One region of the Paenibacillus sp. JNUCC31 genome, then DNA from elsewhere that is predicted to be linked to it. Evidence: riboswitches for the same ligand, from Rfam matches in the RefSeq annotation. Region 1 holds a riboswitch; each other region holds the start of a gene.
What was found. A riboswitch is a leader RNA that binds a small molecule or an ion and turns the genes downstream of it on or off. The one in region 1 is predicted to bind S-adenosylmethionine.
Positions count from the first base shown of each region.

Region 2: another riboswitch for S-adenosylmethionine. It lies ahead of metA (homoserine O-acetyltransferase MetA); the one in region 1 lies ahead of mmuP (S-methylmethionine permease).
Region 3: another riboswitch for S-adenosylmethionine. It lies ahead of JNUCC31_RS09155 (methionine ABC transporter ATP-binding protein); the one in region 1 lies ahead of mmuP (S-methylmethionine permease).

Region 1 is NZ_CP062165.1:2,395,848-2,404,079, forward strand. It holds gene JNUCC31_RS10450 (ABC transporter permease) at 1-495, shown strand, start outside; gene mmuM (homocysteine S-methyltransferase) at 685-1,710, opposite strand; gene mmuP (S-methylmethionine permease) at 1,688-3,100, opposite strand; SAM riboswitch class I at 3,188-3,290, opposite strand; gene JNUCC31_RS10465 (Ger(x)C family spore germination protein) at 3,386-4,588, opposite strand; gene JNUCC31_RS10470 (spore germination protein) at 4,585-5,682, opposite strand; gene JNUCC31_RS10475 (spore germination protein) at 5,710-7,404, opposite strand; partial or broken gene JNUCC31_RS34075 (methyl-accepting chemotaxis protein) at 7,553-7,885, opposite strand; partial or broken gene JNUCC31_RS34080 (PAS domain-containing protein) at 8,090-8,232, opposite strand, start outside.
Region 2 is NZ_CP062165.1:5,545,382-5,553,613, forward strand. It holds gene JNUCC31_RS24285 (MOSC domain-containing protein) at 1-321, shown strand, start outside; gene JNUCC31_RS24290 (ROK family protein) at 394-1,272, shown strand; gene JNUCC31_RS24295 (HRDC domain-containing protein) at 1,455-2,456, shown strand; gene corA (magnesium/cobalt transporter CorA) at 2,578-3,513, opposite strand; SAM riboswitch class I at 3,968-4,093, shown strand; gene metA (homoserine O-acetyltransferase MetA) at 4,291-5,208, shown strand; gene JNUCC31_RS24310 (aminotransferase class I/II-fold pyridoxal phosphate-dependent enzyme) at 5,233-6,420, shown strand; gene JNUCC31_RS24315 (trans-sulfuration enzyme family protein) at 6,413-7,606, shown strand; gene mqnC (cyclic dehypoxanthinyl futalosine synthase) at 7,849-8,232, shown strand, end outside.
Region 3 is NZ_CP062165.1:2,127,732-2,135,963, forward strand. It holds gene JNUCC31_RS09125 (YuzB family protein) at 1-53, opposite strand, end outside; gene JNUCC31_RS09130 (NifU family protein) at 134-379, shown strand; gene JNUCC31_RS09135 (SDR family oxidoreductase) at 509-1,300, opposite strand; gene JNUCC31_RS09140 (DUF2167 domain-containing protein) at 1,629-2,618, shown strand; gene JNUCC31_RS09145 (MetQ/NlpA family ABC transporter substrate-binding protein) at 2,714-3,550, opposite strand; gene JNUCC31_RS09150 (methionine ABC transporter permease) at 3,639-4,298, opposite strand; gene JNUCC31_RS09155 (methionine ABC transporter ATP-binding protein) at 4,299-5,333, opposite strand; SAM riboswitch class I at 5,460-5,601, opposite strand; gene JNUCC31_RS09160 (Cthe_2314 family HEPN domain-containing protein) at 5,729-6,457, opposite strand; gene JNUCC31_RS09165 (COX15/CtaA family protein) at 6,672-7,595, opposite strand; gene JNUCC31_RS09170 (thioredoxin family protein) at 7,912-8,232, opposite strand, start outside.

The DNA.
Region 1 (8,232 bases):
GCCAATGAATTGAATGAGCGATTTAAGTCTTCCGCTTCGGTGGTAACCCAAAAAACGCTGCTCGATTCGGTTTATGCAGAAGCCGCTGACATCCTGATCTATCCTATGAGTCTGATTGGGCTGTTGTTTATTCTGGCTACATTCATCATTATTTTCAGTACCTGCCGGATCAGTATCCGCAAAGAAAACAAAACCTATGGCATCTACAAATCCATAGGCATGACATCTCGTCGGATTCGATTATCGGTTGCCATGGGAGTGACAGTACTATCTGTCATTGGGGCAGTACTGGGAAGCGTGATAGGGGTATATGTGCTCCCCGTGTTACTGGAGATGATCCTCTCCGGATATGGTATCGTACAGCTTCCATTAATTTTGAATTGGGGTGGAATTATTCTGTTCGCCTGCTTAAGCATTGGCGCCGCAGCTCTTGGCTCTTGGTTCTCATCACGGGTTATTGGCGAAGCATCCCCTCGTATGCTGGTCATAGAATAACTTGGGAGAAAGAATAACAATACGAAAGAGCATCTGCTCTGTAGCCTAACTAATTATTTTCGATAGCCAAAAGAAATAAAACAGCCCTCCCGTCCCCCTGAAGTGCACCCCAATGCATGGGAACGAAAGGGCTGTTCATGTACCTTTTTTTACATGCTGGTGGAAATCCACGCGCTTACGCAGCAGGTCTTACTTACGCCACTTCTTCGCCAGTTCACCAATCTGATGTGGTGTAGTTCGGCAACATCCACCGATAATTCTGGCGCCCGCAGCGACCCATTCTTCCGAAGCATCGCTCATGCTGCCGCATGATCCTTGACCGCTCCACGTTTTGGTCTCAGCGTCATAGATCTCCCCCGAGTTCGGATAGACAATGACAGGTTTGTCGCTTGCACGGCTCAGCACACCTACCGCTTCCGTCACCACTTCCATGGGAGCACAGTTCAAGCCAATCGCAGCAATCTGCTGTTCGGAGCCAAATTGTCGTGCACACTCTTCCAAGAGCGTCCCCTCACTGATCGTTTTGCCATCCTGTAATGAGAAAGACAGCCATGCATAAGCGTCAGGGAACTCTTTTAATAAAGCAACCAATACCTGTGCCTCCTGTAAGGATGGGATCGTCTCAAATGCCAGAACATCCGCGCCTGCTTCCAGCAGTGCTGTCATCCGCGGACGATGGAAGGCGGTCAGCGTCTCATCCGTAACACCATAATGACCGACATACTCTGAGCCATCAGCCAAATAAGCACCATAGGGTCCGACGGATGCAGCAACAATTGGACGTGGACGAGCCGATGCCGTTTTCCCTATCGCAACTGCAGGTCGTTTTTCACATTTTGACTCATTCCCAATTACATTCTCTGCGACTCCACCTTGGATTTCTTGCCACACGTCATCACGCGCCTGAGCCGCCAGCTCTACTGTCTTGCGAATCAGCTTCAGCGACTCCTGTTCTCCGATGCCCCTCTTGCCGAAGCCATCCACTGTTGCCTGATAACTGGATGTGATCGCGCAGTCCGCTCCTGCACGGAAGTAATCCGCATGCACCTGAACGATAACTTCCGGATTCTCCAGCAGGACACGTGCTGACCATAATGGATCATCCAGATCACACCCCTGCTGCTCAAGTTCGGTTGCCAGTGCCCCATCGAGAATCATAACCGGATGTTCCCGCAGGATCTGTTCCAAGGGATTAATGCGTTTTGGTTGCGTCATGTTCTAGCCCTCTTTTCTTATTCACACGTTCTGTCAGATAATACGTTGCGTAACATAATACAATAAAAGGAATACCGCAGTACAACGCTATGCGCTGTGTCGGGTCAAAAGCAATGCCTATGCATGAAGCCAGACATAATATAAATGAAATAATCGGTACTGCCGGGTACAGCGGCGTCCGGTAGACCAGGTCCTCAACCGCATGCCCTTCCAGAAGATACTGTCTGCGAAACATATACTGCGAAGCACTGATGCTCATCCATACGGCAACAACGGCAAGGCCAGAGATGGAGACCAGCGTAATATACACGGTACCTGGTGCAATGATGCTCGAGAGCAAAGCCAAAGCACCACCAACCATGCTGATCAGGAGGGCATTCAGCGGTACACCGCGTTTCGTCAATTTGGCAAACCATGGAGAGATCGTCTTTTTATCTGCCAGAGACCACAGCATCCGCGAAGAAGCATATAGGCCCGAGTTGGCAGCAGAGAGAATCGCCGTCAGAATAACAAAGTTCATAATATCTGCTGCATACGGAACACCAATTCGCTCCATTACAGCTACAAATGGACTTTCGAGAACACTAGCATCCGACATGGGTAATAGCGCAGAGAGAATAACAATGGTTCCGATAAAAAAGATAATTAAGCGCCATAACGTGGTATGGATCGCTTTCGGAATCGTCTTTTCCGGATTCTCCGTCTCCCCGGCAGCAATTCCGATCAATTCTGTGCCCGAGAACGCAAAGTTTACGGCAAGCATCGTCATCAGTATCGCAGAAGCGCCATTCGGGAACCAGCCTGACGCTGTAATATTGGATAGAAAAGGGGCGGTTTCCGAGCCTGCCATTGGAATAATACCGAACATGGCTGCGCCCCCAAGAATAATGAAGATTACAATTGTAAGGACTTTAACTGCGGAAAACCAGAACTCCGACTCCGCAAAAAATTTGACCGTCAGCGCGTTGAACAGAAAGATCATAAGAGCAAACAATGCGCTCCAGATCCAAACATTCACTGAAGGGAACCAGCGCTGCATCAACAGCCCGGCCGCTGTAAATTCGGAACCGAGGGCAACCGTCCAGGTTAGCCAATACAACCAGGCTACGGTGTATCCTGTTGCCGGCCCAATATATTTTGCCGCATAGCTATGAAATGCCCCAGTCTCCGGCATATGAACGGACAGTTCACCTAAACAAAGCATAACCAGATAAACGACAATCGCTCCGATCAGGTAAGATAGAATAGTCCCGATCGGCCCTGCCTGCTGAATGGTATAACCTGAGCTAAGAAATAAACCTGTACCAATAACTCCTCCAAGTGAGAGCATGACTACATGCCGTGCCTGCATTTTGCGCTGAAAATGCCCTGTATCTTTGTTGTTATCCATGCCTGCTCCCCTACTTCTTCATCCAGAACAACAAAAAGACCCACTCTTCCCGAAGAGTGCGCCGTAACTGACAAATAAAGACAAACGCTCCTATCTATCAGGCTGTTCACCCGCTGGAATTAGCACAGTATCCTTCAGATCTGTTGCTGAGGCTTCTAAGGGCCAGTCCCTCCACCTCTCTGGATAAGAAAATGATTTTTTATAAATATAGCGATCTATCATGATTGTGTCAACAATTAAATATCATCATCCATTTATGGATAAAGAAACTCTCCAACCTCATTTTTAATCCGTCGATGATCCATAATCTGTGATTTTCATTTTCACATCATAGGTCACAGGAATCTCACTAAAGGTTTCATCCCAATTTTTTTTGACCTTTTTCCATACCCTCGGATATTTGATCCGCAACTGCTCTCCAAATCCGGCCACTTCCACCCGATAGGTGTGCTGCATTTTGTTCATGACCTGCTGTATTTGTTCTTTGGCTGTATCAGCGAACTGAACCTCACATTCCTTAATGTACTTTTCCGTAGAAGGAATTTCCGGAGCACTCCAATCTTCCATGAGCTGACCTTCTGATTCAACCTTTACATGAAAAGAAATGTCATCTCCGTGGACTTTGGGCACAATTTTGCTCTTCGTAGACTTGATTTCATAGACTATCGTATGTTTCTTTTTCGGTGCATACGATTTTAAGGCCCCTCCCTTAGCCTCCCCAGTGATCCAGGACAATCCTTGAAGGTCCACCTGATTTAAGGAGCCGATCCACTTTTTCGTTTTCCCTTTATAGACGCCTGCACCTGAAAATTTATGCTCCCCATCAGCAGTAAGGACATTTTGCAGCAAAAAGCTTGACCCTGACTGCATTTTGCCATCAAGTTTCGCGAGGGATACAGGCGGAAGAATTTTATTGGTACGATACGCATTATTCACCAACCCTCTCAGATAAAAGGCTGGGATTTCTCCCGGCTCCTTGGAACTAAGAGCATCCAAAGCACGTCCTTTGCTCACCAGAACAAGGGAACTGGGTCGGATATCATTGTCGCGCAAAACAAAATCAAGCAGCTGCTCCATGCTATATTTCTTCGACAACTCTTGGGAAACGACAATAACCTTTAAATGATGACCAATGAGCGGACGGTCTCTTCTTAGAGCAAACTGACGAAAGATCTGAAACAGGGAATCTCCGGTCAACTGTTCATTCAAAAAGGTTTGTCCGCCGGAAGAACCACTGGAACTGCTTTGATTTTCCTGTTTTCCCCCAACACGTGGGACAATCTGTACGGTAGATGTAAATACATTGTTTTTGGGATAATGACCTCCTTGTTTATTAATGTCCTGTTCAAATTTCGATTCCTCAGCGACGTCCAGTCCCAGACCCACATAAACACTTAAATCTTCGATCTCTTTGCTGCTCCAGCAACCTGAGGTAAAAACCAGCAGGGCCGTTGACAAAAGGGTTAATTTCTTTCTGATCCTGTTCAATTGTACTTGCCTCCTTTCTTTCGGAACATGCTCAGCAACAAAAGCAATAGTGGCAAAACACCAAACAAATAAATGGATGCATTCCCCAAAGCATCTCCGAGTTTGAACGTTTCGTCCACGTTCTGCGGAAGCATAGCAGTGATATAACTGATCGGGAGCAGAATGATCAGAAAAGGCAGCATTTTTTTCTTGAACAATTGCGAACATCCAAGAGAAGCGGCATAATGCGTGATGGTAGACGTAGAGAAAATTTGCATAATCCAAATAACCAGCAACAGGGATTCGAACCGTTCAAAGAACAATCCCTCAATCTCAAAGCTGCGCATCAAATCAAGGGTTGGCCACGTCCTTGTTCTCATGCCTTCAATAGATAAACTGCCAATAACCATAACCAATGTGATAAGGTAGATCACCATAGGGATAAGGATTCCCCAGACCATGGCTTTCTTGCCCTTCTCTGGATTTTTCATAAATGCCATCACCACAAACATGACTTCATAACCCGTATAGGCAAGTACCGAAGATTTCAGCCCTTTAAACACCGGCATGATCCCCTCTCCCAGCACAGGTCTCAAATTATTGATCTCAAACAGACTGCTGCTCAGAAAAATGGCCAGTACAAAAAGAATAAGCGTAATGGGTAAAATGATCTCATACAAACGCGCCATGGAGTTGATCCCTCCTGAGACCAAATAAAAGCCGATCCACATAAACACCATGACAATCGCCCACACCGGGGTTCCCTCCAATAAATATAATCGGGTGACTTCAGCCATCACTCTGATTTCAAAGGCAGAGATGACAAGGAAATACAGGATGATCGCAGCTCCCAATATATAAGCAATCCACTTCCCTGTGATTTCCTCAGTGAATTGAAAGACAGTCTTCCCTGGGAATCTTCGGCACAGGTTCACCAGGATTATACCCATCAGCATAGCCAACAGACCGGACAATATAATTGAAATCCACACATCAGGCGTTTTGACCGCCGTTACCGTAGTTCGGGGAAGTGTAAGTATTCCTGCACCGAGCATGTAATTGATGATAAAAACTGCGGCTTGAACTGTCGTCAGCTGGTCACTTTTAGGATTCATGATCCACCTCCTGAATATCGGATATGCCTACTTTTTGCGATCAGGGTCTTTCGGATTCATCATGCCTGGGCGCTGCCTCATCATTCGTAAGGGTACCCGAATAAAGAAATCCTTCCAATCCGACAGGCTGAATGGCACCGCAGGGGTGACGTAAGGAACTCCAAAGCTTTTCAACCGAACCAGATGACTGCAGAGCAGCAAGAAAAACATGACCACCCCAAACAATCCATAGCCCGCCGCACTGAACATTCCAAAAAAACGTAATATACGCAGTGTAATCCCCGCACTATATGAAGGGATTGAGAACGAAGAAATCGCGGTAACGGCCACAACTATAACCAGAAATGGACTGACCATTCCGGCCTTCACCGCGGCCTCCCCAATAATCAGACCGCCAACGATACCCATCGCAGGCCCGATCGGCTTCGGAAGTCGAATTCCCGCTTCCCGCAAAATTTCAATGGAGACTTCCATAATCAGCGCCTCAATAATGGAGGGAAAAGGTACTCCCTGTCTGGTTTGAATAATGGTTAGAGCCAGCTTCGTTGGAATCAGACCCGGATGATAAGAGATAAAGGAGATATACAATGCAGGCGCGAACAGGGCAAGCATGGCCGCCAGGAAACGAAGCATACGTAGAAAGGTCCCCGGAATCCAGCGCTCGTAATAATCTTCGGGGGATTGAAGCAGCATGCTGAAGGTCGACGGCACAATTAATGCAAAGGGTGTTCCATCCAGTAAGATGGCTACCCGTCCTTCCAACAACCCGCTGATTACACGGTCGGGTCTCTCTGTATTCTGAACCTGTTGAAATGGGCTCAGTTCATCGTCTTCAATCAACTGTTCCACATAACCGGATTCCAGCATCATATCCATGTCTATGCTTTGGATTCTTTTCTCCACCTCAGTGACAAGATCGGAGCTTGCAATATCTTGGATATACGCAATGACGAGATCTCTTTTGATCCGGGTACCAACCTGATGTTTTGTCATAAATAAAGCCTCGTTACCTCCGAATAGCCGTAGTATCCCGGTATTATCACTCAGCCGTTCGGTGAAGCCGATTCTTGGCCCGCGAAGCAGTGCTTCAGATAGCGGTTCTTCCAGGCTGCGGGTTTTCCCCTTTGCCGATCCGATAAGGAGAGCTCCTGGCATCCCGTCAATCAACAATACATTTTTGCCAATAAGAACTGCCCGCGCCGCTTGTTGCAACGTCTCCGCTTCCTGAACTTCACTAACAGGCAGCAGCTGACTGCTTATATAAGCTTTGAGTTCATTTGCATTTTCGGGGTGTTGAAATGTTTCTCGTTCTGTTTCCGGTACTCCCTCAGTCATAAGGGGTGTGAAGAGGTGCGTATCAATCAGATCATGATCTACCAAACCATCCACATACATGACAGCCGCGGACGTATGGGTTCCCCTTATCGTAAACTCCCTTATATGTACATCTGCATTTTGACCAAACGTTTCTTTTACACTAATCAGATCCGTAGCATACTTCCCGGTAAGCCTTATATTTGCGTAACTCCCTGTCTCTTCGCCCGTAGACGGATTGGAGTCAGCATCCCGATTTTGTTGATCTTTATTCGAAAAGGTCCCTTTCTTTAAGGATGAACGAACCCACTGAAATCCTTTCAAGAACAAGATTGGCATCAAAAATAATAAAAAGGCCTGTCCCCAAGTAGACCACTCCGGCACATAAGAGAATATTTTCGGCCACATCTGTCTCACCCCATTATCTAGACTTTCTTGGTATCATTGAGTATTGTTACCCTGACTGCTCTCAATAATTCCCGATTTTTTGAACAACAAAAAAAGCAGATGCCTCTATCAGCACTGCTTCCTTATAGGGTAATGGATTTCACCTAATTTATACGATTTGGGTTACGTGCTGCGCTTTGGCATCCAGCAGTTGTGCAGACGCCGCAATGGTTGTAAAATCATTCATCGCCACCTCAATCTGCTGCTGGCTTCGCTCCACGTATCCTTCCACCTGCTGTGTTCCACCAGAAATGTTCGTAATCTCTTTCGTAATCCCGTTCACACTATCCCGAATCTCATTGATCGATTGTTCGACCATGGCTGAAAGTTTCCGTACTTCCTTCGCTACAACATCGAACCCGCGGCCATATTCGCCTGCATGAGCTGCTTCAATCGCGGCGTTCAGGGCCAGAAGCTGGGTCTGCGACGCAATTTCGCGAATCGTTTTGACAACTCCCTGGATAGAACGAGCCTGTTCTTGCAACTGATTCAGTGTCGCTCGGTTGTGGGCGGAAACTTCAGATATATACGTGATACTGGACATCAGCTCACGGCTCCGCTCAATACCGATATCCGCATGTTCGTTCAGATCATGTGACATCGTCTTCAGTTCATTAACTACAGCAGAAATATTGTTCTGACGGCTTGTAATGTTTGTAGCTATTTTGGACACACCTAGTATGTTCTGGTTCATTTCATCATAGACAGGCATATATGTTGCCTCAAGCCATACGGAATTACCTGTTGCACCCTTGCGTTCAACTTTGTTCTGGAAACTGGTACCGTTAA
Region 2 (8,232 bases), 3.1 Mb from region 1:
AGCCAGCCAAGACAGCCCTGTTTCAAGCTTGGTGCAAGGTATGACTACAAGGAGCTTCCTGTTTATTTTCAGGATAGTGGACATACCGGATTTTATTTTCGGGTACTGCAAGAAGGCGAGGTAGCTCCATCTGCGGTATTCAGACGAATCAGCACCGATCCTGCATCGCTGACCATTCTGGATGCCAATCGAATTATGCATCAGGGAAAACAGGACTCCATGGGTATGCGTACTTTACTGGCCATCCCAACGCTCTCCGACAGCTGGAAGCAGACCTTATTGAAGCGTCTGACCAAGCTTGAAAGTGAGCAGCAGGGTTAAGCCAAGGGGTTGTTCAGAAAAACCGATGGGAATTCCATTTTAATTTTAAACTGACTTGGGAGTGTGACTAACATGACGATTTTAGGCGCAATTGAAGCTGGAGGCACCAAATTTGTATGTGGAATCGGTACGGAAAAAGGGGAAGTGCTTGAACGCGTAAGTTTTCCTACGACGACACCGGAAGAGACAATGGCTCAGGTGATTGCATTTTTTGAGGGTAAAGGAATTGAAGCGTTAGGTGTGGGTTCGTTTGGTCCGATTGATCCCATTGAAGGAAGTCCGACCTATGGCTACATCACGACAACACCCAAACCGCATTGGGGTCAGTACAATATGATTGGCAAGCTTAAGGAACACTTTGATGTACCGATGACGTTTGATACGGATGTGAATGGAGCTGCACTCGGGGAAGCGACTTGGGGCGCTGCACAGGGACTGGAGAGCTGTCTGTATATCACTGTTGGAACGGGCATTGGTGCAGGAGCTGTTGTAGGTGGCAAAATGGTTCATGGATTGTCACATCCAGAGATGGGACATATCATTGTGCGCAGACATCCTGAGGATACATATGAAGGATTCTGTCCGTATCATGGAGACTGTCTGGAAGGGCTGGCGGCAGGTCCCGCCATCAACAAACGTTGGGAGCAACCAGCGTACGAACTGCCTGCTGATCACAAGGCCTGGGAGATGGAAGCTCATTACCTGGCGCATGCCCTGATGAATTATGTATTGATTCTCACTCCGCAGAAAATTGTAATGGGCGGTGGTGTGATGAAGCAGGAGCACCTGTTCCCGATGGTTCGTAGCAAATTGCAGGAATTGCTCGCTGGTTATGTTCAGCATCCGGCACTTCAATCCGACATTGACCAGTATGTCGTTTCTCCAGGACTTGGTGATAATGCGGGGCTGTGTGGTTCGCTTGCACTGGCCAAGTTGGCATTGAACAAGTAAAAGGATTTACAATCTAATGGTTGACGAATTTTTCCATTGTGGTAATATATGAGCAACAGCATAGCACGGTTAATGAGGAAGCACCTCTCTTGCATGGATTTTGCAGGAGAGGTGTTTTTTGTGCTGTCTTGAAACAGCATGATCAGACTTTGCGAAGCTGAACTTTTGAAGGAGGGACAGAAATGGAAGTCATTTTTATGAACAGATTATCTCGAATTTCAGGTATGGATGAAGAGCAGGCCCAGTTATGGATTGGTGAAGAGGAAGGATCATGGCACCTGGGTTGGAGTCGCTATGAGGAAGGTGACCGAGAGGATGTGATCTGGTACGAAGGCAGTTCATGGGATGAGTTACTACATGTATACCGTCATCAGCTAGCCATACAGATGAAAGAAGGATACCGTCCATTGCTCCAGGGTCTGTTCCATGAGAATGAAGACCCGAAATCACGCAGTTATAGTGGTCAGCGTCTTCAATGTTACAGTGAATTGGTTAACAATGAGGAGTTGTATACGGATCTCTGTACTTGGCGCAGGAAGAGAGCAGCATCAGACCGGAAAGCCCCGTATTTTATTGCAACGAACCGTCTGTTGCGCATGATAAGTGCATTTGTACCGCAAACCATGGATGAGTTGATGCAGCTGCCTGGTGTGGGCGAGAGCAAAGCTTCCGAGTACGGGGCAGAATGGCTTGAACTGACAAACGGCTTGGAACGTTCCACATCTTTTCCGTTGGACTGGGTGTATACAGCTCTGAAGGAACAAGATTATGAGAACTGGCTGTACAAGCAGAGAGAGCAGAAATACAAGCAGGAGCTCGACCGATTTACCACACGCAAGCAGGTGCTTGAAGGCATGAGGGAAGGACATACGCTGGAGGAAATCGTGAATCGTTCCGGATTGTCCCGGCGGGAGCTGATTGAATTGCTGGAAACATTGGATCTGGAGGGGTATGATACAGACTGCCTGCTGGATGCAGAGCTGGCCGTAATGCCTGAACAGGAACAAGAGGCGGTATGGAGCGCCTACGAAGAGCTGGGAGATACGTTTCTGAAGCCCGTGTTACATAAAGTGTATGGAGAAGAGAAGCCCGGCGGAGGCAGTCTGGAGCAGGTCTATGAAAGGTTGCGCATGATTCGAATTCGTTTCCGTCGCCACACAGAGACGGAGCAGCATGCGGGCTAGAGTAGGGAGAATGGGGTAATCAGTAGGTCTAATCGTACTAAAATACAATAAATAAAAAAGACGAGGCACTACTCCGAATGGAGGGCTTCGTCTTTTCAGCTTTGGTCTGTTCTGTGGCAGTTTAAATCCAGTCTTTCTTGCGGAAAATAAAGAACATGCTCAGACCCAGAGTAACCATTAATCCGATGACAACAAAATAACTATACTTCCAGTGCAGCTCAGGCATGTTGTCGAAGTTCATTCCATAAATACCGGTAATGACCGTCAGTGGCATGAAGACTGTGGTAATCGCGGTAAACACGCGCATGATTTCATTCGCACGGTTGGCAATACTTGATTGGTAAGCTTCGCGCAAGTTGCCCATCAGGTCGCGATACGTCTCAAAGGTTTCGGATATTTTCACAGCATTCTCATAAATGTCACTGAAGTATTTTTGCAGCTGATCATCGATGAGACGCAGGTCTTTTTTGTTTAGGGTGTTAATGACCTCTTTCTGAGGTCCCAGCACTTTCTTGAGCCACAAAATCTCACTGCGCAGCCCGATAATCTCATTCAAATGAGACTTTTTGGTGTGCATCAGGATATCTTCCTCAAGCTTCTCAATCCGTGCTTCAATCCGGTCACCGACTGTGAAATAATTATCAACAATCAAGTCCACGAGGAGGTACAGCAGCCGATCCGGGGTGCTGATTTCCTGTTCCCATAGTATCGGTTTCAATGTCCGTAATTCACTGACTTTTTGTTTCGTAACACTGATAATAAAATGTCTTCCAAGGAACAGGTTGACGGCACGCAAAAAAATCTCTTCATCATCGAAACGAATGCTATTAATGACAATAAAATAATGGCTCTCATAAATTTCAATCTTCGGACGTTGTTCTTCGTCACTCAAGCAGTCTTCCACTGCCAGATCATGCATTAAGAACAGCGGTTGAAGTACCGCCAAATCGTCTACGTCCGCATCAATCCAGTAAAATCCCTCCGCTGGTGGAGTCAGCGCCTGCTGAATGTCATCCACCGGGATAAATACACCGTTGTTTACCAACCGGATTTTCATTGTTTATCTACTCCTTCTGCACCCGCCAAGCTGGCGGATTTTTATCAATTTGGGCGCAAAAAAGAAGAGATCAGCCGGTCGGCAGCGGAGCCTGGAGATCAGGACTGCGTTCGCTCTATATACAAACGGAAGTAACGTCCCGCTGCCGGCATGCTGATGTCAATTCTCTATGCAGTTTGTAGGAACTCGGCTGCCAGTCGGGCCTCGGGTCGCCATCCATTGAATATGTCACCTCTCACATAAGGGTTTATAACACTTGTTTAGTATACCGCTGGTACAGGGTGCTTTCAAGCGCAAAAATGTGTCGATTTCGCGCCCTGGAGCAGTGTATGACAACGGAAGTTGATCGGTTCCGGGTCCAGAGGTGAAGACTATGAACTACATCTTGACGTGAGTGGATTAATGTTTTAAAGTAGACGGTGAACCATTTTAAATTACAATTGAATACAGCGAAATCTTATCAAGAGTAGGTGGAGGGACTGGCCCGATGAAACCCGGCAACCGGCGGTATATCCGTACGGTGCTAATTCTTGCAGCGACCAAGTGTCCATGTGGCACTGTTGTAACTGAGAGATGAGAGAGGCGCATATCTATTTACATATGACCTTTCTCGGAATCCGAGGAAGGTCTTTGTTTTATATGCCCCGACTTCTCAGCAGTGATTTTCGCTACGGAACTTGAGCTTGTCACTTGATGTAATGGCATCCAGCGCCTGAAAGCAAGCTCATGGCAGCCCATGCTGCATCTATCTATGCACAAGGAGGAGTTTGAACCAACATGCCGATCAAAATACCAGACACCCTGCCAGCCAAGGAAGTGCTCGCAGGAGAAAACATCTTTGTCATGGACGAAACATCTGCTTATAAGCAAGATATTCGTCCGCTCCGTATCGCTATATTAAACCTGATGCCTACAAAGGAAACGACAGAAACGCAATTGCTTCGTCTAGTCGGAAACACACCCATTCAGGTGGACATCGTTCTGGTGCATCCGAAATCTCATACATCCAAGAATACATCACAGGAATATTTGGACCTGTTCTACAAAACCTTTGACGAGATCGAACATCGCCGTTTTGACGGCATGATCATTACAGGTGCTCCTGTAGAGCAAATGGACTTCGAAGACGTGAACTATTGGAAGGAAATCCAGGAGATCTTCGAATGGACCAAAACCAATGTAACTTCGACCATGCATATCTGTTGGGCTTCCCAAGCGGGTTTATACCATCATTTTGGTGTTCCGAAAGTTCCACTGGATGAGAAATGCTTTGGCGTATTCTCACATACGATCAACAAATCCAATGTGCAGTTGCTGCGCGGATTCGATGAAGTATTTAACGTTCCGCATTCTCGTCACACGGAAGTGCGCCGTGAAGATATTGAAAAGAATGATAACCTCGAAATTTTGGTTGAATCCGAGGAAGCTGGCATTTTTCTGGTCGCCACCAAAGACGGCAAGCAGATTTTTGTAACCGGACATGCCGAGTATGATCCGCTTTCATTGAAATGGGAATATGACCGGGATGCAGCCAAGGGAATGAATGTGGCTCTTCCTAAACATTATTTTCCGAATGATGACCCTTCCCGTGTCCCTCCCGCAACTTGGCGGGCACATGCAAACTTATTATTCTCTAATTGGCTCAATTACTATGTATATCAAGAGACGCCTTACGATATTGGACCGCAAATCTAATCGAGATCCCAGGAGGATGCAGCAATGGAAGATAACAAGTTAAAAATTGAAAGCCGATTGGCTCAAATTGGGTCCATCAATGAACCGGTGACGGGTGCCATTAATTTTCCAATCTATCAATCCACTGCGTTTCGCCACCCGAAGCTTGGACAGAGTACAGGTTTTGATTATATTCGTACGACGAATCCAACCCGTAAAGTGCTGGAAGAAGCAGCGGCAGCGCTGGAATCCGGTGATGCTGGTTTTGCATGTAGCTCCGGCATGGCAGCGTTGCAAACGATTTTTGCCCTATTTGGGCAAGGAGATCATCTGATTGTATCACTGGACCTCTATGGTGGAACGTATCGTTTGCTTGAACGCATTTTATCCCGCTTCGGGGTAACGGCTAGTTATGTGGATACCAATGACCTTGAGGCTATGGAAAGTATTCGTCAGCCGAATACCAAAGCCGTATTTGTTGAGACACCGACTAATCCGCTGATGATGATTACAGATCTGGAAGCCGTTAGTTCCTGGGCAAAGAGCCACAACCTGCTGACCATTGTAGATAATACACTACTGACGCCGTTCTTCCAGCGTCCAATTGAACTCGGCGCCGATATCATCATCCATAGTGCTACGAAGTATCTGGGTGGTCATAACGATGTACTTGCGGGATTAATTATTACAAAGGGGGAAGAATTGTCAGCAGAAATGGCATTTCTGCACAATTCCATCGGAGCAGTGTTGTCTCCAAGCGACTCCTATCAGCTGATGAAAGGCATGAAGACACTCGCTCTGCGTATGGAACGCCATGAGTATAATGCCTTGACGATTGCCAAGTACCTGTTGGAACATCCAGCTGTTGATGAAGTGTACCACCCAGGTCTGTCGGATCACCCCGGATTTGAAGTACAGAATAAACAGTCCAGCGGGAACACTGGCATTTTCTCCTTCAAAGTAAAGGATGCTCGTTATGTTGAACCTTTGCTGCGTCATATCAAGCTGATCGCTTTTGCCGAGAGTCTTGGTGGAGTCGAGTCATTGATGACCTATCCTGCGGTACAGACCCATGCCGATATTCCGATTGAAATTCGCGATGCTGTAGGTGTGGATGACCGTCTGTTGCGCTTTTCTGTAGGGATTGAGCATGCCGATGATCTGATTGCAGATCTGGGCAATGCACTGTCAGCTGCACAACAGGAGATTGAAGGAGGAGTTCATCATGAGTGAACAAAATAACCATTCCAATAATCAGGAACGAAATGTTCATTCGGACCTGAAGTTCGAAACCAAGCTGCTGCATTTCGGTGACGAAATCGATAAAACCACAGGGGCTTCCAGCGTGCCGATCTATCAAGCCTCCACATTCCATCATTTTGATATATTTAATCCGCCTCAACATGATTATAGCCGTTCGGGCAATCCGACTCGTCAGGCTCTGGAGGATTACATCACATTGCTTGAAGGCGGAGCACGTGGATTCGCTTATTCCTCAGGTATGGCTGCGATCTCCAGTGTGTTCATGATGTTCTCGGCAGGAGATCACATGATTGTAACGGAAGACGTTTATGGTGGCACATACCGCTTGTTAACGTCCATTCTCAGCCGGATGCAGATTGAAACGACATTTATAGATATGACCGATATAGATGAAGTAAAAGCAGCAATTAAGCCGAATACCAAGGCTGTTTATATGGAAACTCCATCCAACCCAACATTGCGAATTACGGATATCGCGGCCGTAACTTCCTGGGCGAAGGAACATGAGTTAATCTCGATTCTGGATAACACCTTTATGACACCTTATTACCAACGCCCGATTGAGCTTGGAGTGGATATTGTTGTACATAGTGCCACCAAGTTTCTTGGCGGACACAGTGATGTGCTGGCGGGGTTGGCTGTTGCCCGGACAGACTCCTTGGGAATACAATTGAAACAATTGCAGAATGGGCTTGGAACGGTCCTTGGTGCTCAGGAATCCTGGCTGCTGATGCGTGGAATGAAAACCTTGGGCGCACGTATGGCACATAGTGAACAGAGCACAGCCAAGCTGGCAGCATGGCTTAGCGGACGCAGTGATATTACGGCTGTATTCTATCCCGGGCTGCTGGATCATCCAGGTCGTGAAGCTCATGAGCGTCAGTCGAGTGGTTACGGAGCTGTAGTTTCATTTGACGTTGGTTCGGGTGATCGGGCTAAGAAAGTACTTAACCGGGTGAAACTGCCAATTGTTGCCGTAAGCCTCGGGGCAGTGGAGAGTATTCTCTCGTACCCGGCGATGATGTCCCATGCGGCAATGCCGGCTGAGGTTCGTCGTGATCGTGGAATAACGGACGGATTGCTGCGCTTCTCCGTTGGCTTGGAAGACATTGATGATCTGATTGCTGATCTGGATCAGGCACTTCAGGAATCGTAGAATCAGAGCGTGATGAACCACCGTGTTTAAGTATGCTGAAGAAAGATTGAAATCATAAGGATATGTAAAAATTTTTACTTGTTTTTAAAGCACCTATTCATAAGGTGCTTTTTTTCACATGTAACCTGTGTTACGATATGGGAAGTACAGAAATACGATGTTGCCACCAAAACTTTCATCGATATGAACAAGTTGGGACGGATCGTGATACTATTTTCTCTTCATGAGGGAGGCTTTTTACGATGAGTACGGTAGACCGTATCTTAGATAAAGCCCTTCGGGGCGAACGTTTGGATTTGGAAGACACGATTCAGCTATTTGAATCAAATGAAGTAGACAAAATCGGGGCCGCCGCCAATGTGATTGTAAAACGCATGCATCCCGAACCATACAGAACATTTGTCATTGGGCGTAACGTCAACTACACGAACGTGTGTGATGTGTACTGCCGTTTTTGTGCTTTCTATCGCAGACCGGGTTCTGAAGAAGGGTATGTACTTCCCGATGAACTCATTTTCCAGAAAATTCAGGAAACAGAAGATGTGAACGGTACGGAAATTCTGATGCAGGGTGGAACGAATCCGAACCTGCCGTTTAGCTATTACACTGATTTGCTCAAAGCAATC
Region 3 (8,232 bases), 270 kb from region 1:
TCATCTGTACCAAAATGCATATTATTGGCACAAAATTCAATAATCGGTCTCATGTAGGTTCACCTGCTTTGTTTGACCATTTTAATTTATGGCCATTTGTAATATAATATAGTAAGGAAAGGAGTTGAAAAAAATGAGCGAAAACGCACAAAGCACCATGTACGATGAGGTATCTGATGTGCTTGACAAACTTCGTCCGTTCCTGCAGCGCGATGGCGGTGACGTGGAACTGGTCGACGTGGAGGACGGCATCATTAAGCTGAAACTGGTCGGTGCCTGCGGCAGCTGCCCAAGCTCCACCATTACCTTAAAAGCCGGGATTGAACGCGCCCTTCTTGAAGAAGTTGAAGGTGTCGAAGAAGTCGTACAAGTATTCTAATCAATCCTTCACGAAATAAACCTCAAGAGCCTTTCGCTTCCCATGAAGCGGAGGGCTCTTTTTTTGTGCAATTGAAGGCAGTCCCTTTTTTCATCGAACCTGATTATGCCTTATCCTTGCATTTCACGCCTAAGTCCGCACTTCGCCATCCTCACGCTGTATATTGGGACGAATCGGATCAAGTCCTCCAGATACATCCATAATATTGCCTGTTATAAAATCGGAATGATCCAGGCACAGATAGGTGATCACTCGCGCAATATCTTCACCGCTTCCAGGACGCCCTCTCGGCGTTTCCCCGTCGGCTATGCCAGCCATCTCATCAATTGTTTTCTCTTTGTTGGCACCGCGGATATCCCCCGGACATACCATATTAACTGTGATGCCGTAAGGAGCTTCCTCCACTGCAAGTGTCTTTGTAAATGAAACCAGACCTACCTTCGCAGCTGCGTAAACCGCCCGATGGGGCCATGACCTCGCTTCTCCTGCATGACTGAAGCCAAAATGTATAATTCGTCCCCACTGCTTACGTCGCATCTCTGGCAATACACGCTGGTCCAACAGCATCGGTCCAAGCAGGTTTCCTTGCACAAGCATCTGAACCTCATCTTCCGAATACTCGGCAAACCGTCGACGTTCGCGGACAAATGGACCCGCGTTGTTCACCAGAATATCAATGCTGCCCAATCTCTCTTCAACCTGAGCAACCAGCATGGTGATCTCTTCTGTCTTGGAAATATCGGCCTGGACGGCAATACAGCGCACACCCTTGGCTATGATCTGAGCCTTTAATGCCTCAGCTTCCGTACGGCTATGTACGTAATTCAGGGCAATATGGCACCCTTGATCTGCAAGACTGAGGGCCGTCATTTTACCAAGACCTTTGGCACTTCCCGTTATGAGGGCAATCTTTCCCTTCACGTTCATCCCCCTCTTCAAAGAGCAGTCACTCATCCAGTATAAAAGATTTATCATCCCCCCACAACTCGCGTTTCCCACCAATCTGTACCATTTGCAAAAAAGTGTAAATTAAGGACTAAATACTTATCTTTTGATGGACTAAATTATATCAACTTAGGTCTTTTGGAGGAAAATCAACCCTTTATCTCCATATATCTCTTGCCTGTTCTAAATGGCTATGATAATGTCGTTAGGTCCTTGTTTTTTAAACAAAAAGTTCCAAATACATAAATAAATTCATTATAGAATTGAACAGCACTTTTTCAGACTACACCGAAAGGAATTCGCTATGAAAAACAAAAACAAACGATGTTTTCTTGCACTTCTATTGGTAAGTTTGTTAACACTTTCTTTTGCAGTACAGGTATTCGCATCAAGTGAGACCGACAAAGCACCCGATGAATATGACTGGATTGACGGACCAGCATCCGTTTCCCTGGATAATAAGGCCACTTTGGAAATACAGGAAAATAACTACTTTCTAGATAAAGCTAATACACAACGATCCATGTTAAACATGGGGTCAAAACCTAACGGGAATGAGATTGGAAGTCTATACAGTGATAGCCAATTCGGTTCCTTGTATGTAGTGTTTGAGTATGTTAAAACAGGTCATATTGATGATAGGGAGCAGAATCTGGATGCCAATGAACTGTTAAGCAGTTATATCCGGGGCACGGAAGAAGAAAATAGAAATGCTGCCCCTGAAGATAAAATGTACGTAACAGGGTGGGAAATTGAACCGACATATGACAGTAGCAATCATCGTTTAATTTATTCTCTTGGTTTCAAGGATGCTTACCAGCAATCCATGGTCAATTACAACGTAAAGCTCCTGACACGTGAAGGATACATCACAGCCATTCTTGTCACAGAAACAGCCAACTTTCAGCAGAGTCGCCTTGCATTCGAAGAGATGGTTCTTAACAGGCTCAGCATAAATACAGGTTACACTTACGAAGATTATGATGCTTCCACTGACAAAACATCGACCGTCGGACTCAAAAGCCTTTTGGTTGGCGGAATTGGTTATACGGCGGGCCAAAAATTCAGCATACTGATTCTGCTAAAAAAAGGGTGGCCTTTTATCGTTATCGTATTTCTTGCCCTATTGGGCTGGAACAAATACAAAATGAAAACGTCGAACAAAGACGAAGCCATGCTATCCCCCACGGAGAAGGCCTATCTGCAAGATGCGGATGAACAGCAGTATGCTGAACAAAACGAATTATCTTATTATCGCAAATCTGGACAGCAATCCGAAACGAAACGAACATAACCAAAGACAGTAAAAAGGCCATGCATCTCTTGTTCAGAGATATACGGCCTTTTCTGTGTGTATATTTTGGCATGCTTTCAGCTTATTCGTTCAGCTTAAAATGCAGGTTCTACAGCACCTTGATAACGTTCTTTGATGAACGTTTTAACTTCTTCAGAATGCAGAGCTGCAGCCAGTTTCTTGATCGCATCTGCATCTTTGTTATCTTCACGGGATACAAGGATGTTTGCATAAGGGTTACCTTGCAGATCCTCAATCAGCAGCGCATCCTTCTCTGGGTTCAGATTGGCTTCCAGCGCGTAGTTGGCGTTAATGAATACCAGGTCAGCTTCATCCAGTTGGCGAGGCATCATGGCTGCATCCAACTCAATAATATTCAGGTTTCTCGGATTGGCTGTGATATCTTGAAGATTGGAAGTGATATTTTTGTCGTCTTTCAGCGTGATAAGTCCTTCTTTCGCAAGCAGCAACAGTGCACGACCACCGTTCGATGGGTCATTAGGTATGGCTACTTTGGCGCCATCTTTCAGTTCATCCAAAGACTTAATTTTTTTGGAGTAGCCAGCAAATGGCTCAACATGCACAGGTGTTACAGCAACGAGGTGGAAACCACGTTCTTTGTTCTCTGTATCCAGGTAAGGCTGGTGTTGGAAAAAGTTTGCATCCAGCTGTTTGTCCTCAAGTTGTTGGTTCGGTTGAACATAATCATTGAACGTCACGATTTGCAAGCGAATGCCTTCTGCTTCGAGCTCAGGTTTGATGCTTTCCAAAATTTCCGCATGTGGTGTAGGTGATGCTCCCACTTTCAATTCCACGGTGCGCGGTGCGCCTCCGGCATTGTCTGCGCCGCTGTCGGAATCCTTATTGTTTCCGCAAGCTGCAAGAACCGCAATCAACATAATACTGAGTAGAGCAATAGACCATTTTTTCATGTGTAAAACCCCTTCTCCAATAAATTTTTTTGCATGTTCCGTTATTTCACAATAAACACGAACATAACGCAACATTGCTGTCTATGTGTTATTTCCTGGTGAACCATTTAACCAACCGATCGCCAGCCATCTGAAGCACTTGCACCAGTATGACCATAAATACAACGGCTATAATCATAATTTCATTTTGATAACGGTAGTATCCGTAATTGATGGCCAATGTTCCCAGACCTCCACCACCAACCATTCCCGCCATTGCCGTGTAGGAAACAAGGGTAACGATCGTAATGGTGATCCCGGCTAGCAGACCCGGCAATGCCTCTGGCAGAAGCACACGCCGTACAATCTGTCCGGTTGAAGCTCCCATCGCCTGTGCCGCTTCAATGACGCCACGATCCACTTCACGCAGTGTAGTTTCCACCAACCGAGCAAAGTATGGAGCTGCAGCAATGACGAGCGGTGGTATAACGCCCAATACACCTGTAGCTGTGCCAACCAGTGAACGCGTAAACGGAATGAGTGCAACAATCAGAATGATAAATGGCACCGATCGCAAAATGTTTACGATAAACGATAGTACAGTGTACACCACTTGAGACTGGATTGAGGCCGACCTTGCCGTCATGAAAAGCAATACGCCTAGCGGCAAACCAATAATGATCGTGAACAGGCCCGATGCCCCCAGGATCTGCAGTGTTTCAATTGAAGCCTTACCGATTTCTTCCCAACGTACCGTTGAAAAATCCATTTAACGAAGCACCTCCACATCAAGTCCCTGATCCATTAACTCATGAATGGTGAGATTAATCTCATCCGACTGCCCCTCAAACCGAACAGTCAGCTGTCCATAGGGAACTTGCTTGATCGTTGAAATGGTGCCTTGCAAGATGGCGAAATCCACTCCTGTTTTGCGAACCGTTCTGGACAAAATCGCCTCATATGTTTTATCGCCCAGGAAGGATATTTTTACAAGCTTAGAAGATCCGTCCGTCTGCAATGAAACACCCGCACTCGCCAGAGCAGTCTCTTCCAATGCAATTCCCACCTCATGGTCACGCATCATAAAGTCACGCGTAATTGCATGCTGCGGCTTGAGGAATACTTCCGTCACCGGCCCTTGCTCCACGATGCCTCCTTGATGGATAACCGCCACCTGATCACAGATATTCTGGATCACGTGCATCTCATGGGTGATTAGAACAATCGTGAGGTTATACTTTTCATTGATATCCAGCAATAACTTCAGAATCGAATCCGTTGTCTGGGGATCAAGTGCCGATGTGGCCTCATCACACAGCAGCACGGTTGGATCGCTCGCGAGTGCTCTCGCAATACCCACCCTTTGCTTCTGTCCGCCTGACAGTTGGGCCGGATATTTATTGCTGTGGTCCTCCAGTCCAACCAATGCGAGCATTTCCTTCACTTTGCGATCTATTGCATCCTTGGGTGTATTGACCAGTTTTAAAGGAAAAGCGACATTGTCGTACACCGTAGCCGAGGATAACAAGTTAAAGTGCTGAAAGATCATGCCGATCTTGCGCCGTTGTTGTTGCAAATCGGTCTTGCCCAGACGGGTTAGATTGATCCCATCAACCCAAACCTCGCCTGCCGTCGGTCTTTCGAGCAAATTGATACAACGGATCAATGTGCTCTTGCCTGCACCGGAATGACCGATAACTCCGAATATTTCACCTTTACCGATATTCAAATTCAGGTCCGACAAGGCCGTCGTACTTTTAGCACCTTTACCGTACGTCTTGGTTAAACCTTTTAATTCAATCAAAATTACTACTCCTTCCCACTACCTACATGTATCTTTACCCGAATGAAAGGAAAACTCCCCTTGGTCGTACAAAAAAGAGCCCCTTTTGCAGAAACAAAAAGGGCTCTTCACGTGAAAGATTATACCTTCTCATCTGCCAAAATCGTGCCTTGCACCATTTTGTAGGAATTAGCACCTAACATCTATAAAGTATGACACAGCTGTCATGCAGTTATAAATCGGTTGCCGGGCTTCATCGGGCCTGTCCCTCCGCCGCTCTCGATAAGAAATATTTAATTTATAAGTTCAGTAGTTATAATGTTAATGTCATAAATGTTAATTCCATCTAACTGTCGATCAGGAACTCAGTATAATCCAAGTATTCCGATTTGTCAAAGGCAAATATTGCAATCCAATCACCTCGCAGGGTGGTTCATTCCCTGCTTATGCCACTTCTCGTTGATGTAGCCATACGCTGCTTTTAATGTCTTACATACCATATCTACACCTTGGCGGAGTTCCAAAAGATGCTGATCCAGGTCCTCCAGCTTCACTTTCCCTTGCAAAGTCTGGTGCAGCTGCCACAGATCATCCTGCATTTCGGAGTTCATATAATGAATCTCCATGTTTCGTCGTTTGCGCAATTTGCTCATCGGCTCACGGTAGGAGTCCTTGATCTGGATCAGCTCGTTGGCAAGATCATGATGCAGCTTATCATAGCCAAACTGTCTTAATACGGTGAAATAAGAAAAATGAATTTTAACATTGGTTGTATTCAGCTCAAATATTTCATTCAACACCGTACCTAACTTATCCAGAATGGCAAAACATCGGATGAAACCATCCTTGTAAAAGTAAACGTAACGGGCATACTCCGCTTTTTCTGGTATGGTCATATCATCCGTAAAGCCCGCTTTGACTTTTTGACGAAAATGGGAAGCAGCAAAACAGCTTTGCTCCAGTTCATCCAACGAGGAGATGAGTCCCTGGGTCCACACATACAGTTTACGAAAATCATGGGCAGGATCATGGTCCACATGCATTTGTCGCTGAAATAGCTCAAGCGTACCAGCCATCGCCTCCATTGCTTCCTTGAGTATGCCTTCGTTTTGACGCGGTAATTCACCCAGCAACGTTCGCAGCATATATAGCCTCCTCTATCCACTCTGCAGATCATCAAAATAATAATAATTTATAATATTAAACAAAATCGGAATGAGAGTAAACGTATGACCGCTGCTTACATTAGGTTGCCCTGACTCGCCTGACATCAAACAAAGTTCACCTGTCCAATGATGTACATCATCGGATGGTGAACTTCACTGGATTCATCCCCTGAACGACAATAATTCGGATATATTAGAAACGGTTAACGGGCCGATGCAACTTGTACACCAGGAAACTCATATAGGTTAATACACCGAACAAAATGGCAATATCGAGCATATGCGCCAACGCCACAAACATATACACTTCCGGGCGGTTCATCGTAAGCATTAGTCCAAAACCAATGACCACTTGCAACAAAACCAGCACAACAGAAATAACGCCGAGCGCTCTTAATTCCGTGTTATCCGGATGTTTGCGATACGCAAAATGACCGAGAATGGCAATGACGATCACTAATGAAACAGCCGCCACCCGGTGAGCAAAAGCAACAGCTACGCCTCCCGAGAGTTCGGGAATAATCTGCCCGTTACAGAGTGGAAAACCTGAACAGCCGCCAGCAGAATCCGTATGGCTCACAAAGGCCCCAGTATATACCACGAGGTACGTATAGATTGTGGAAAACCATACCAGATTACGAAAACCTTTGCTGACCCGCGGGTATCGATTCAATCGTTCCAATCCACCGTGGCGAGCCTCCTGCCGAATACCGAGCGCCATCATCAAGGAGCTGGCAAAAGCGATTAAGGCAAATCCGAAATGCAGTGCCATGACTGCGGATGATTGGGAGAATACAACGGCAAAAGCCCCCATGATTCCCTGGACAATAACAAACACCAGCGTTAGAAAGGAAAACAATTGCAGGTCTCTGCGTGATTTGCCAAACCGCAAGAAGGCTACAAATGAGGCAATGGACAACAGTCCTGCCAGTGCGCTAACCGCGCGATGGGAAAATTCAATAAGTGAGGCTACAGTGTGTGCTGGCACAAGTTTTCCGTTACATAAAGGCCATTCCGCGCCGCAGCCAAGACCCGATTCCGTTCGAGTTACAACGCCTCCGCCAAATGTGGCCAGAAACATGACAAGACAGGTTAATACGGTTAACCATTTAAACAAGGTTAAGTGCTTCAATTTTTTCTCACCCGCTGTTGGTTTAAGATGGCGAAGAACTACATTCTCCGCTTGATTCGATACTTTGACACTTATTTCACAACTAAATTCATTATACCGGATAAATGTGTCATTGACGCCGCGCTTTGTGACAAAATGTTAACGTCTGTCGAAAAGTTGACCCACAGGTCATCATCAAATATGTACATCACTACACGATAGTTTCTCCCGGAAATGATGAAAATACAAACGCCACTTCCCTATTTCAAGAGAAATGGCGTTCCTTTAATTATAACCTTTAACATGGTGAACCTGTCATACTTTATTTATGAATCGTGTTATACACCTCAACTGCCCGCTGCAGGAATTGTTCAATCTCTTCTCTCGACTTGCGCAGTTTGTTCACATAACGAACGAGTTCCCGGCCATCTGTGTAAGCTACAAAGCTGGGAATGCCAAGTATATTTTGTTCTTCACTCACCGTACCCACCTGATCCACATCGACTTCAATCAACGTTAGGTCACGTGAAAACTTCTCTTCAACTTCAGGCATAAAGGGATCGATGAACTTGCAATCACCACACCAATCTGCCTTAAATACCGCTACAGTTAAATGTGGAGATTGAATTGCCACATCAAATTC